DNA from 2 places in the Synechococcus sp. CC9902 genome. Region 1 is predicted to be linked to the other one. Evidence: predicted binding sites of a transcription regulator. Region 1 holds the regulator's gene; the other holds the start of a gene.
What was found. The regulator NtcA, encoded in region 1, controls nitrogen genes in cyanobacteria. The targets are predictions, from matches to a motif close to GTANCNNNNGNTAC.
Positions count from the first base shown of each region.

Region 1 (7,430 bases):
CAAGCCAGTCATGCCCGTTTGGGGATGAGTTGGTGGGCAGAGCAGATGCGCTTTTGGGTGGATGGTGTCCTGATCCATGAAGGAGACCTGTTCGATACGGCTTGTCGCTGGCGTGTGCCGGAGTCGTGTCGATTGGGAGGCACCCTTCATCTTCAGGTCGAACTGTGCAGCCCTCTCCATGACGACGGGGCCTTGATCAGCACTGATTTGGACCTCGAACCCGATGCGCCAAATCTGGATACGGATTTCAGCTTGGCTCCCCATGCCCTGATGTTGCACTTGGCTGCAGGGGGAGATTTACCGGCGCAATGGAAGGGGTTGGAGCCCAGAGGCCCAGAGGCTTTACAGGCAGTGGTTCAGGAGCTCAACGCTGCGGAGCCCGCCCAGGGGGAAATCCTTTGGATTTCCCATGCGCATCTCGATTTGGCTTGGCTTTGGCCCGTGGCTGATACGTGGCAAGCGGCAGAACGAACATTTCGCTCGGTGCTCGATTTGATGAAGCGTTGGCCTGAACTTCGTTTTGCTCACTCCACACCGGCTTTGTATGCCTGGATGCAGCACCATCGACCGGCTCTCTTTGCTGAAATCCAGGCCGCGAGCCAGGCAGGTCGATGGGAGCCGATTAACGGTCCATGGGTCGAGACCGATTGCGTGCTGGTGAGTACAGCATCGCTGTGGCAGCAATTTTCACTCGGTCAGCAGTACAGCTACGAAACCTTCCCGACTTGGACCCATCAGCTCGCTTGGTTGCCCGACAGCTTTGGGTTTGGAGCAGGTGTACCGGCCGTGTCTGCGGCGACTGGGGTGCGTTGGTTCTGCACGCACAAATTGGCTTGGAATGCCGTTAACCCGTTCCCTCATCGGTTGTTTCGCTGGCGCAGCCGTGGGAATTATGAGGTGAACAGCTTGATGCTTCCCCCGATTGGTCGACGAGGTGATCCGGTGGACATGCTCGAGGAGCAGCGCAGTTGGCGAGATCAAACCGGCCGGGACGCAGCTCTCTGGATCCCTGGTGTGGGAGACCACGGTGGCGGTCCTACTGAAGAAATGCTGGAACAAATGCAGCTTTGGAACTCAAATCCAGCAGCTGTGTCCATGCGAAGTGGAACGGTCAGACAATTTTTGGCTGATCTTGAACCGTCAGTCGAGCATTGGCCGGTTTGGCGCGACGAGCTCTATCTCGAGCTCCACCGGGGCTGCGCAACAAGTCGTCCTGATCAAAAGCGGCACAACAAAACTCTGGAGCGGTTGTTGCGTGAGGCGGACACTGCGTCTGCCTTGCTAGCCCTCACCGGCGAACCGTCGCCTTCTAGCGATTGGCGGCCACTGTTGTTTCAACAATTTCACGACATCCTCCCTGGTACATCGATTCCAGAAGTGTTTGATCACGCCGAGACACTTTGGCGCGACGCCCGTCGGAAGGGGAAACAACAGCGCGATCTGAGCCTGGCAAAACTTCTTCAGGTCCCCAACGAGAATTTGTCGGGGCAGCACTGGTCTTGGTGCTCACTTCAACCGTTGGCAGCTTGGTCGCCCATGCTTCGCCTCCCGAAGGGTTGCTGGAGTGTGGAAGGCCACCGCCTTCCTCAGCAGACGTCGTCGATGGGTGGCACTTGGGTGCAATTGCCGCTTCAGCGCGGCATTACTTCTGTGTCACTCGAGCACCAGCCGCTTCAGCCCGTCGATTCACCATCCACCATCGGCCCTGTGCTGATTCAGGAGTTGGGTGATGGTGTCTGGCGGATGGGCAATGGCTTGGTTGAGCTGGATTGCTCATCTGAGGGCATCCTTCAAATCCGAGATTCAAACGGTTGTGATCAACTTTCTGCACCACTGCGGTTGGAGCGTTATCAGGATCGGGGTGAGTTTTGGGATGCCTGGGATCTTGCCGCCGACTACAGCGAGCATTCATTAGGCGTTGACGTTCCTGATGGGCTCCATTGGATTGAGCAAGGCCCATTGGTGGCGCATGCGGTGCTCAGACGACGGTTTGGCTCAAGTGCTTTGCGGATGGATTTGCGCTTGCAGGCGAATCGGCCTTGGTTGGAATTGATTTGTAGTACGCACTGGTCTCAACGCCATGAACTGTTGCGGCTGACGATGCCATTGGCTCGGCCGGCTGTGCGCGTGGCGGCTGATACCAGTGGCGGCGTCATTGAGCGCCCGGCATCACCGATCACTGCAAGGGAACGTGCCCGTTGGGAGTTGCCAGTGATCTCATGGATGGCGTCCCAGGCAGCAGCCCCTGGCGGCGGCCTGGCGGTTTTGCTCGATGGACCGCAAGGGGTCGATTGGGACGCTGATCGTCTGGGTGTTTCGTTGTTGCGAGGGCCAACCTGGCCTGATCCCGGCGCTGATCGCGGTTGGCATCGTCAGCGCATGGCATTGATGCCGATCACTGGCTCCTGGAACGCGGCGGGCGTCACTCAGGCTGCCATTGCATTTCGGGAGCCGGGATGGTGGGGACCACAACCAGCCAAAGCAAAGGAATGGTTTCCGGCCTTGCCCGTCACCCTCACTCCAATTTCTGTTCAGAAGAGTACGGATGGGATTTCCTGTCGCGCCTTAAACGCTGGCCCTGCCCGTTGCCTGTGGCGGCCGGGACATCCTTGGCTGGTTCGGCGTGGGGCGCATGACCCATTCGTTGAGCAAGTGGTGCTTGCGCCGGGAGAATTGGCGGCGCTGCAGCTGCGTCAGTCTTCGTGATCATCAAACGGATCATCCAATTCTTTGGACGGTGGACCGAAGGCTTGGTAGACGCCAAAGCCGGTGAGTCCAAGCACAACGGCCATGACGCCGAGGGCAACAGATAGGGCAGGGGACGACGTTTCCATCACAATCTTTCGGCAGGACCAGCCCCTAACCGGAGCTGGCCCCTACAGTATCCGCACTTCCTTTAACCCGAGACCCAAGCGTCGCCATGGCCCAACGCACCCGTCTGGGAGACCTCCTCCGCCCTCTGAACTCCGAGTACGGCAAGGTCGTTCCCGGTTGGGGCACCACGCCAGTGATGGGCATCTTCATGGTGCTCTTCCTTGTGTTCCTTCTCGTGATCCTTCAGCTGTACAACAAGTCATTGATCCTCGAAGGCATCAATGTCAATTGGAACGGCTTGGGTTAACAAGACACCATGAACGTGTTCGGCGTCGGCCTTCCCGAAATGGCGGTGATCGGCGCCGTGGCCTTATTGGTATTTGGTCCGAAGCGACTGCCTGAGCTCGGCAAAACCCTCGGCAAAACCTTGAAGGGATTTCAATCTGCTTCCAAGGAATTTGAGCGTGAAATTAATAAAGCAATGGCTGAGCCAGAAGCTCTTCCCTCGGCGGAACAACAGCCCAACGATGAGCGACCTCCGGGAGCTTGATCCGTCGTGATGCCCCATCAGCTCAGCCTTGTGGTTGGTTTGGGAAACCCTGGGTCGAAGTACGACGGCACCCGACACAACATTGGTTTCATGGCCCTCGAGCGTTTGGCGCGCAGAGAAGGCTTCAGTTTTCGGCAACAGGCCAAGTTGCATGGACTATCGGCTGATAAAGGCTTTGGGGATCAGCGCTTGCGCTTGCTCATGCCTCAAACGTTCATGAACGACAGTGGACGTTCCGTGCGCGCAGCTCTCGATTGGTATGGCTTTCAGCCAGAAGAAATCGTGTTGCTTGTCGACGATATGGACCTCCCTCTTGGACGGTTACGGCTGCGTGCGCAGGGAAGTGCCGGGGGACACAACGGTCTCCGCAGCACGATCCAGCATCTTGGAACGCAAGTCTTCCCTCGATTACGAATTGGAATCGGTGCCCCCGCAGAGAATCCAGCGGAACGACGAGCTCGCACGGTGTCCCATGTGCTTGGTCCCTTCAGTCGAGCTGAACAGCCCTGTGTTGATGCAGTGTTGGATGCAGTTTTGGATGGTTTAGATCGCCTGAAAACGCAGGGCATGGAACGGGCTGGCACCTGGATCAATGGGTTCCGGTATGAATCCCCTTCTGCAACTTGATGGCGGCCCTCCCTGCCACAACAGCCCATCTCCGCGTTTTGCGTCAGTGCTTTCAAGACCAGTGTGTGGAAGGCGAGGTCGCTGCTGGTGGTTTTCAGTGGCAGTTCTATTGGGCGTTTGATCGTGGAGAACTCACGGTGGAACCATCGCTCGGACGAGCCTTGATTCAAGATGCCCTGTTTCGTTTTTTGGTGCGCACCGATTACCGCCTCGAGCCCGGTGGTGATTACAGCTTTACGGTTCGGGCCAAGTTCTAAGTGAGAAATTTGGGGGTGGCCCAGACCATGAACAGCGTTGCTTGAGGTGGTCTTCTGCCATCACGAGGGCGGCGATTGCATCCAGTTCGTGGGGGGGCAGCCTTAACCCTTTTGGGAGAAGACGTTGCCAGCCTTTGGCTGGCCACAAAGCCCAATACCGGTCGCGAGCCCTCAAGGTGGTGCCGTGCTCATTGACTGACTGAACATTGGCAAATCCGTTGAAGTCTTGAACCCACTGGGCACTGCTTGTGCCGTCGCCAACGATGATTTGATCCAGGTTGTGTTGCTCGTGCCAATGATCCACCCACGCCATAACGGCTTCAGGTGGCACCACCTTGCCGGCCAACACACGATTGTGTTCGCTGTCAATCAACACCAATCCGCATTTGCTGCGTCCTGGATCCAGTGCAACCAGACGGCTCAAGGGTTGGACTCCACGGCGACGAAGATTGGGTCAGCACTGTTGCTGTCGCGGGTGGAGATGGCTTGCAAGGTGATTCCCTGCTCCGACCGCTCCATCAGTGTTTGGCCAAGTTGCGCTAGGGCTTGGCCATCGAATTGCAAACCAGCGGTAAGCGAGCCTCGTCGTTTGGCTTCTGCGTAGGCCGAGGCCAGCAACAAATTGAGTCGGGTGCGAATGGCCGCATTACTGCGTTCGCTGGGGTCAAGCCTGACGGAGGCGAGCACATCTCCTTTTTTGGTGACTAAACGGTTGGGATGAACCTCCGGGAAGGCGTAAACCACCGTTTCTCCTCTAAGAACGTTGGTGGCGGATCGCAGCGAGATCACCCAAGTTCCTGGCTTGCTGATGATTCCCTGTAAGCGGTTCACGTCGCTACGAGGAACACGAATGATTTGTTGATCAGGGGCTTGGCCTGGCAAGACTTTGCCGTAGGCATTGAAATTGGCTTCTTGCAGCAGGCGATCGACCACTTGTTTGGCCTGATCGGGTGATTCCATCCGCACGGTCGCGGTTGCAAGTATTTGCCCACTGCGCAGAACAACAGCACCGCGGCGAAGGGCGACAAGATTGCGTTCCAGATCCTTCAATTCTCGTTCCCCCAACTTGATGCGGTTGCGCACCGTGTTGAGTTCGGCTTCGGTTCTTTGGATATCCAGATCTCGAGCAGCGATGTCGCGGCTGAGGCGATCTCTGTCGGCCTCGAGGGTTTGACGTTGCTTCTGTAAAGGAGCCAACTCCTGCCGAAGGGTGTTGGCCCGTTGTTCCGCTGCCTTGAGCTCTGCTTCGATCCGTACGGTTGCTCTGCGGGTTTCGACGCGCTCGCGTTCGGCGGCATCGAGTTGCTCACGGCTGTCTTTCAGTCGCGCTTGGAGGGTATCGAGTTCGAATAGCCCAACCCGCAGTTGCCGACTCACCAAAAGCATGAGGCCAAGCGAGAGGGCGCTGATCAGGCTGCCCGTCAGCACCGTGATCACCACAGCAGTGCGCCGGGGTCGCATGTTGAACAAGCTCAAACGAGCTTTACCGACTCGACTGCCAAGGCGATCGCCGAGGGTGGACAGAATGCCCCCGAGGATTAGGAGGGACAGAATCAGCAGCCAGCCACTCATGGCATTAGCCCTCGGCTGCAGATGCGATCAGCTGAACCGTTTGGCCAAGGCGATCGGATCGAGAACGGTGATTTTCTTGCGGTCAATCTGTACGAGACCGGATTGACGCAAGTCTCCCAGCAGACGCGTGATTGTTACGCGGGTTGAGCCAATGGCTTCAGCGATCGCTTGATGAGACAGCCGAAGATCAATCGTGATTCCTAGTTCATCAGGCACTCCGAAGTCTCGGCAAAGCACCAGTAAAAAGCTCACCAGCCGGGACGACATATCCCGATGCGTGAGCGTTTCGATCATCGTTTCGGTTTGCAGGATCCTGCTGGAGAGGCCTTGTAAAAGCCTGAGTCCAACAGCCGTATCCGCTTCAATCGCGTTGCGCACTGAGGTGGCAGGTGCCGTCACCATCTCAACGCGGGTGAAGGCGACTGCGTGATAAAAGCGATCCGAGCGTTGACCAGTGAGTAAAGACAGCACACCGAACAGGCTGTTTTCCCTGAGGAGAGCAACCGTGATTTCTTCACCAGATTCGTAAACCCTTGAAAGGCGCACAGCGCCCCGTCGAATCAGATAAACGCGTTCCGCCGGGTCTCCCGGGAAAAAAATTGTTTTATTTCGCTCCACCATCTCCGTGCTGGCACCTTCCAGCCCACGGATCACCTCCATCAACGATCGAGGACCTGAGGGCTGAGTGTTCGCTACGGCGTTACTAAGAGGTGCATAGCGGGTAAAACCAGTGCTGGTGCTCATGACTGGCTCGCGATTGCTTTGAAAGTTACGGATCTGCCTGGATGTGTCCTGTAGCGGTTATTACGCATTGAGTGTTCACTCAGATACAAGGGCCTGCCGCTGAGCCTCCATCAGTTGTCGGAGGCCGGGTTCAGCCAGGTCCAGGAGTGCATCCAGCTGGGCACGGCTGAATGGCGCGCCCTCGGCGGTTCCCTGAACTTCAAGCAGTCGGCCATCGTCCGCTTGCACCACATTGAGATCGACCTCAGCTCGACTGTCTTCGCTGTAGTCGAGGTCTAGCAGCGCCTGGCTGTCCACTAACCCAACGGAGACAGCAGCAACTTGGCTTTGAAGAGGGGAGTTCTCAAGAATCCCCTGGGAAACGAGGCGGCTACAGGCCCGGTGCAACGCCAGCCAGGCCCCGGTGATGGCCGCTGTGCGGGTGCCTGCATCCGCTTGGATCACGTCGCAGTCGATCAGCAAGGTTCGCTCTCCCAGTTGTGCCATGTCAACGGCGGCCCGAAGGCTGCGCCCGATCAAACGTTGAATTTCTTGGGTGCGGCCGGACAGCTTCATCAACTCACGCCCTTGCCGTTGCGGTGTTGACCCGGGTAGGAGGCGGTACTCAGCACTGAGCCACCCGAGCCCTTCGCCTCGACGCCAGCGCGGCACGTTGTCATCGAGGCAAACGCTGCAGAGAACAGTTGTTCGACCGGTTCTCACAGTGACTGAACTCAAGGCGAATCCCATTGGATCCCAAGTCACGGAAAACGGGCGCAGAGCATTGCGGCAGCGGCCATCGGCTCGGGACTGGGATGGATCGCTCATGGCTCAGAAGAAGTGACGTCAGCCTCGCAGTTCCCTCCGCTTTGCGCTTGAGCCACCAT
Region 1 is NC_007513.1:1,981,459-1,988,888, reverse strand. Features, by position in the region: gene SYNCC9902_RS10550 (alpha-mannosidase) at 1-2,706, shown strand, start outside; gene psbN (photosystem II reaction center protein PsbN) at 2,694-2,834, opposite strand; gene psbH (photosystem II reaction center phosphoprotein PsbH) at 2,921-3,121, shown strand; gene SYNCC9902_RS10535 (TatA/E family twin arginine-targeting protein translocase) at 3,131-3,364, shown strand; gene pth (aminoacyl-tRNA hydrolase) at 3,374-3,991, shown strand; gene SYNCC9902_RS10525 (DUF3146 family protein) at 3,991-4,248, shown strand; gene SYNCC9902_RS10520 (resolvase) at 4,226-4,672, opposite strand; gene SYNCC9902_RS10515 (DUF3084 domain-containing protein) at 4,669-5,820, opposite strand; gene ntcA (global nitrogen regulator NtcA) at 5,848-6,564, opposite strand; gene rph (ribonuclease PH) at 6,640-7,371, opposite strand.

Region 2 (7,430 bases), 1.0 Mb from region 1:
AATCCAAGCTTCGTGTGCGTTCGTCAAAGTTCAAGCCGCTATTCATCCTTAAGAGATGATCCAATGTGATTTTTTGGCGCGCATCGTAGTCGTTGCTCCATTCCGGCAACGACAAGGGTGCATTAAGCCGCAATTGACCATTTTTAACGGCAATTCCAATCAGCGCATGGGTGATGCTTTTGGTCATCGACCAACCGATTAATGGCATAACCGGTGTGATGCCAGGCGCATAGCGCTCAGCAATGACCCAACCGTCTTGCACCACAACAATCGCGCGGGTTCGTTTTGGTGCCGAAGGTTGCGAGTCGTGGAAGGCCTCGCTGATGGCTGCTTCTAATTCTTTTCGGTTAATCCTGGGAGGTGTGTCTGATGCGTCGGGTGAAATTTTCCAGGGTGTTGGTATTGCTTTTGCTTTTGAAACTTGACTTCTTGTTTGATTGGGTAGTTTGACAACTTCGCTGTTGGTAATCGCTTGACTACAACCAAGATTTCCCTGCCGAACAGCTTTGCCTCGCACAAGTCCAAGGAAAGCCCAAGCGTGAACGACTCCACGAGTTGCATCGATTTGGGTTTGGATCAGGCCTTGCGCAAGGGCTAGTTCTTCTCTTTTGAGCCTGTTTTCATCCATTCCGGCCATCAAAACGCCAGAGCAGAGCATCTTTGCGCTGTAAGCCGTACCTGCCCGGGCCAAGTTGAACGTTTTGTGGGCGTAAGGCAGGGTCAAGCCCGCAGCAGCCAAAACAACGAAGAAGCCTCCAAGAGTTCTCCCGTGCATCGTTTGACCAAACAACCGTGGCAACATCGCCTCCGCACAAAAAAGGCGGGAGTTACCTCCCGCCTTCATCATCGTCTTGATCTAGATCTAGTAGACGCCGTAGCTCACTCCGCGGTAACGAAGATTGCGTCCGCCAGTGGCTTCTTGTTGTTGCCCAATTGCTTCGTAGGCAATGCCCCGATACCGCAATTGTGATTTGTTGGATCGGACTAATGGTGTGTGCTGGTTGTCGGTGTAATCAGCATTCCGAAAAGCACGGACCATTGCGGAACGTGCAAGGTCAACGGCCCGACTTTTCACGGCGCGGGCTTTGATCAGTTGAAGCGTGTTCATAAAACACTCCTTCATTGCCCACGCCCCCGTTGCTTGGCATGGGTCTGACTGCAGCTTCGATTGGAAGCTCAACGTGGACCAAGAATACCACTTCTGTATCAACTGCTACTGAACTTAATCTTTCATGACGTGCTCCGTTGGTCAGGCCTTCAGGTGGCTTTGAGAGGAGATCGGTTGCATGAAACCACGTTGTTGCGTTGTCCAGCTTCAGGGATCCGTCTGATCGATCACATCGCAGACCATCGACCGCTGTTAAAACGATCTCATCCGAAGTCTCAGCCCCATGCAGCACTACCTCATTGTCTGGAACTTCCCAACAGTGAAGGGGTCTTGGGAAGCCTGCCCTTCATTTGCTGGATACATCAATTCGGGAGGGCCCGGCGATCACTTCGAAGGTTTTGAACTGAAATACCGCGTTTGTGATCCAATCGGTGGAAAAGGAATGGCGATTGCGGTGGCTGCAGACATCGGCAAAGTGTGGGCCCATCTCGCACCTTGGATCGAAGGCTTTGGTATCCATTTCGATGTCACCCCGGTTGTGTCCGATGCAGAGTTCGCTGCCATGTGGCCTGGCGTGCAGGCATCTGCAGCGTCTGCCTGATCGTCTGAATAACATCCATTGGTTCACTGTTGAAGTCTGATGGCAACGATTGGAGACCAATCATGATTTTGAAGACAGTTGGAATTGCTTTTTCTGTGCTGTTGTGTTCAAGCCATGCTTTGGCAACACCACAGCCCATGATTGAGGAGCTTTTTACCGCAAGTCGAACTCCTGGCGGCCAGGTTGTTTCGTATCCAGAAGGCACCCCCGAAATGCGGGTGTATCGGATCACGATTCCTGTTGGTGCCAAAATTCCCTTGCACATTCATCCATCACCCGTGGTGGTTGTCGTTGAGAAGGGGCGTCTCAGCAACGTTCGCATCATTGATGGTGTTGAAGTCTCTGAAACCCTTGAGTCAGGTGAGGGTTTTCTGGAGGGCCATCCAGCAGAACCGCACTACGTCATCAATAGAGGTAAGAGGCCGGTTGTGAGCTTGGTCACCTTTGCGAGTGTCGAAGGCATGCCGAATCAAATTCAATTGAGGCCTTAGCCTTGGAGGAATCAGGGTTGTCTGGATAAGTTGTCGGATTATTCGCAGTTGATTAAAAGACAAGTACTGAACGTACTTGACTCGTTATTTCGATAATGATTAACATGGCGCTTCTCATTCACCAGTGCTCATCTAGCTTCTTATTGATAAAAGATTACTAAACCAAGTATGCAATAGTCTTTGGTGATCTGGATTGTATTAAAGTTAGAAATGATCAATACTGTGGTTTAATGATTCCTCCGGAGTTCTGTATATTTGAACTGATAGATCGATGTTTGCATGAATTAGCAATGTTAAATCGTTGTGAGATTCATAATGTCTGCTTATTTATGAATTCCCCGTCGTTACGCCGATTGGTAGCGAATGAGCCTGTTGCATTTTCTTGAGCTGTATATAACCAAGGAATGGAGACACCAACCTGGCTTTTTACAGTCGAGCTTGTCTATTCGGTTGTTGCCGTGATGGGCTTTGTCCAGCTTGCTGGTGTGTTATCTCGTCGCTCTAGGCGTGCCAAGTTTCGTAGGCGTAAGTCCTAATCGTTGACGCTAAGACGTTTGAATCCGTTTCTTTGGCGACGCTACAGAAAGATCTAATTCTCAATCATCAACTTTTAATTTCAACTTTTTTCTAAACACTCTTCTGATCAGGCGAGTATCCGGTATGCAGAAGCAGTAGCGATGCTAGAAATTGCCTGAAGAATTTGTAGATCTCTTGTTCTATTAAATGACCATTTGCCAAAGTATGGGTGATTATACTAAATCAACTTTATTGATTCATACTTACCATAATTCTTCTTCGCACTCTGTTTTTATCGTCAGATTTGAGGTTGCGTAAGCTACGCAGAGTAATGAATAGCCTTGCTCGATTTGATCATCATCCAAAAAGCTTTGATCGGATTGATCGACTGTACCTTCTAATATTTTTCCAACACATGAGCTACAAGCCCCAGCCCTGCATGAATATGCCATATCGAATCCCGCTTGTTCTGCAGCATCAAGGATATATTCATCATCCTGACATTCAAATATTTGCAATCCCTTTGGTGTGTGCATTGTGATCTTAAAAGCAGACATCATTAACTACAATCCACGTAATTATTGTTGCGCAATAATGATCTTGTGATAAGTATGCTACTCATTGCACGGTATTTTTATACGACTCTGAGTCGTATTCTTAATATTTAGCCGCCAAGACTAAGTGTATCGTTTGATGTATTATCTTGCTCTTTATTGGCGCTAGCTTGTATGAATTGGCCAGGCTTTCGGCTGGATCAAATTAATGTGTAAATAGATTAGAATTAGTTTTGACCATTTCAAATCCCATTTCGCATCACTTAGGTCCAATAAAGGGCTGGAGATACAAAAGACTGCACATAGCAGTCGCCTTGAGAAAGCAAGGCTGGTCATATACGAAAATAGCAGATTATTTATTTATGACACCCAAAACAATTATGCGAGATATAAAATGTCTTGCTATCCAGGCGCATTGCAGTAAAAAATACAAGTTTCACTCAAGGCTTGAGGCATGACTGAAACTCTGCCAAACACTTTTTAACTACAAAGAGTGATTCTCAAGTAATTGGGCGGTCAATCCGATCAATTCATATCCGTTATCTCACACGGTAATGACGTTGCACAAAGGAGGATGTAAAGAAATTCATCTGCAATTAAATGTATTTCTCAAGTCGACGCAATACAAACTAACTATTACTATTGGGAGTGCAGTGTTAATAGCTAAATGCAGTGACTTCCTAAAAAAAAGCGACCCAATTGATTGGGTCGCATACGATGAAAGATTGCAGATTGATTAGCTTGTTAAGCTTTCTTCAAATCAAAACCTAAATCAGGTTACTTCGAAGAGTGCGCTTTGAGTATCAGCCAGTGCTTTTCAGAGGAAACGCCTAGAAGTAGTTGTTCATGGCCTGAATCGATGCCCAAAGATAGTGACCAACCGTGTTGGCTCCCACCCCAAGTGCTGCGATGAAAGATCCAAAGAAAAAGAGTCGGTAATAGCCAGCACTGTTATCTGGTGCCCAAACGTCGGGATCCTGCATGTATTTACCCAAGTCCGATCTGATGCAGGATGCTTTGGCCAGTCAGCAGCTCAGTACCGAGGCCAATGATGAAACCCATCATTGCCAGACGGCCATTCCATTGTTCGGCAAAAGAGGAGAAACCAAATTTTGCGTCATCCATGATTTAGAAGCATTTTCAACAATGTAACGGATTATGTCGTATGCCTGCGATCTGCTGTGATATCCGATACCAAGAGGTTGAAAAATCTAATATTCACGGCACATGCTTTAGATCGCTAAAAATCATTGATCAGCTGGCATGAGACGTTAGATGCTTTTGTTCTACTCGGGTGTCCACAGCAACGAATACCAGGCAATCATCTCCCACCTGTATTTAATCTGTATCCGCGAGCTTTAAGCACATATGTAACGCTTGTTGCGAGCGTTTATCACTCTTACTAAGCCTGTGATCGACCATTGTTAAATGGTCGTTCTTAGACGGGATCGACAGGTCGCGAACACATCTCCCCCTGCTGGTGAATGTAGGGGTGGATGGGCCTGCAACGATGCAGATAGCTTTACAACAAACTTGATAACTCATTAATTTATAGGACAAATAGTTAATGATTTTGTGCTTTGGCTTGTATCTAAGTAAATTATAAATTTAATTTCTAATTCTAGGAAGCTGCTCCTTGTAAAGCAAACCTCAATTTTTATTTCTGCTGAATTCTGTGTGTTCTGATCTGTTGATACATTTGTAATGCTTAGGTTCAATAAATACCAATACTAGAAAAGAACCCCTTGCTGATAATAATTAGAACACAGATCGCCGTAAAGGCAATCAAATTTGCATTTACTAATCTGAAAACAATCGGACTTCGTTTGGCTTTGCGTCGATCTTCAATGCTTTGCTCTAGATTTTCCCAATATCCATAGACAACTACTTTTTGTGGGCTGAGATTCTTGTCAAATGAAATCGAATTATATCCATTTTTATCAATTTGACATTGTTGAAAATTGATCTTTTCTATCTCATTTAAAAATGTACCTGCAATCCAGGATGCATGCATTCTAATTCCTATCAAAACCCATATTGCAGCCGAGAATCCGATAATGACGTTTAGAAAGTCCATAAATTAAATATTTTTAAAATACTAGTTCCTTTGTCATTCAAAATCAGAATCTATGCTATTTATTTATTTGTCAAATGACACACTATTTCGCTCAATATCTACATCAAGTGCAATCAGAAGATACGCGTTTTTTGCTATCAAAACCGAGGCTGGAAAAGCGATATTTTGCAAGTGGTTTATTTATTCATTGAATAATCTCAAAGTAGGAATCAAGTAATTAATAAAACCAATTGCAAAAAGCAATGTAATTAGCCTAACCGCATCAGTATTGATCAGTAATTCTCAAACTGAACTCAAATCTAATTGGTTCTTTTTTTAAGGCTTAGATTCCGGTAAAGCTGTTATTTCATCTTTAGTATTTATCTTTGACTCAGCAGTCACTGGAGTATCTAAAGACTTCTTATTGTTAATGATCTTTTTCATAGTTGTGTTTTTTCTATAGTTGCAGATTGTGACTTTGCTCCGCCCTTTTTAGACTCTGATTCCTTTTCTGAATCGATACTATATTTAGATTTAGAAGTTTCTATTGTAGGATCAGCTTTTTTAGGCTGTGCAGCTTTTTTAGGTTTGAACTTCGAAGCGTCTAAATTCTTTTCTCCAAAAGTTTTGAAGCCTAGAAATATAAGACCTGCTGTAACAGGAATAGATGTGATTCCGCCTATAGCGATTTCGAAGCCGGTAAGTGCCATTGTTCTTTGTTGGATCATGGCAATTTACCATCTAGTATCGTTTCCAATGACAGAATTATATCGTCAAACATTTTGTATAAAATAACCAGTCTAACTGTATATATAGGCATTGTATCTTCTCGATCCTTCCTAAAAATTTTCCCACTTTGCCAGTTGTTTTAGTATAAAATAAGACTTTTCTATGTTCGCAACAGAAAGTGTAAGTGATATATATTCGCCTTTTATGATAAATATTGTCAGTCTCTCTCGCCTGGATGCGTAATCATAGGATATAGGTTGATGTGTAATTGTATGAAAAATCTTTCATCAAGTAAAAGATTAGATTTCGACTATTTAACTCAGAATTCTCGCGTAGAAACAATCTATCCTTTCAGTATTGATTCTCGAAGAGAGATATCTGAGAATTCATCTGCTGAACTAATTGAAAAATGTTATCGACAAATATTTTTTCATTCAATGAATTCCGACCGTGATCTCTTCCTTGAGTCGCAGTTTAAAAGCGGCAGTATTGAAATAAGAGATTTCATTAGAGGATTACTGCTATCAGATCGTTTTTATCGAGGTTATGTTGCCTGCAATAATAACGAACGACTTGTTGAACAGGTGATCGGTCGGGTTTTGGGGAGACCTATTTATAGCATTCGTGAAAGACTGTCTTGGTCTATTTTAATTGCAGATCGGGGATTTACTTATTTCGTAGATACCATTTTAGAGAGCAATGAGTACATGCAGAGATTTGGATACGATGAAGTGCCGAGACAAGTCAATAGAATTCTGCCTGGCAAAGAAATAGGAGAGATGCCTATCTATCAGAGATTACCAAGGTATGGCGAGAGTTGGAGAAATCGTTTAATTAAAGATAACATGATGATGTCTATTGATTCTTTTAATGTTGCTAATAGGCCACGTACCAAAATTGATGATTTGATTTATAAAGAGCCAAAGGGACGAGCATTACTAATCTGGCGAATATCACTAACCGTTGGCATTGTTTCAAGCGTCATAATTGTACTGTCCATCTTTAATGCTATGTTTAATTCTTAACGAGGAAACTATAGCAATTAAAATCTTGATTTCCCAAGATAACCGCCAAGACAAAATTGGAATTAAAAAAAATTAATCATCTAATCAAGATCCTACGCCAAGCAACACTAAAGCTACAGAGGATAAACTTGAAGACCATTGAATTGATTATTATTCATTTTCTAAAATAAGTAATAATCAATTATGTACGAAAATATGCATAGTGGGTATTATTTATCTTGGCGGGATAGCATGGTGATTAGCGATAAAAATCCTCCCTTTTTAGTGGAGTTTTCCTGTCATTATTGCGGATATAGAAGAATATTGTGCCAGCCACAACAGCGAGTGGTATTGCTGTCAGCAACATCAGT
Region 2 is NC_007513.1:972,182-979,611, forward strand. Features, by position in the region: gene SYNCC9902_RS05005 (serine hydrolase domain-containing protein) at 1-802, opposite strand, end outside; gene SYNCC9902_RS05010 (DUF4278 domain-containing protein) at 863-1,123, opposite strand; gene SYNCC9902_RS05015 (DUF3303 domain-containing protein) at 1,392-1,709, shown strand; gene SYNCC9902_RS05020 (cupin domain-containing protein) at 1,847-2,200, shown strand; gene SYNCC9902_RS12030 (2Fe-2S iron-sulfur cluster-binding protein) at 2,980-3,273, opposite strand; gene SYNCC9902_RS12440 (hypothetical protein) at 4,101-4,265, opposite strand; gene SYNCC9902_RS12880 (high light inducible protein) at 4,258-4,395, opposite strand; gene SYNCC9902_RS05035 (hypothetical protein) at 4,985-5,347, opposite strand; gene SYNCC9902_RS05040 (hypothetical protein) at 5,767-6,036, opposite strand; gene SYNCC9902_RS05045 (phycobilisome rod-core linker polypeptide) at 6,328-7,080, shown strand.
Region 2: SYNCC9902_RS05010 (DUF4278 domain-containing protein) is a predicted target of NtcA. The motif match lies at 1,204-1,217, and genes of this name have one in related genera.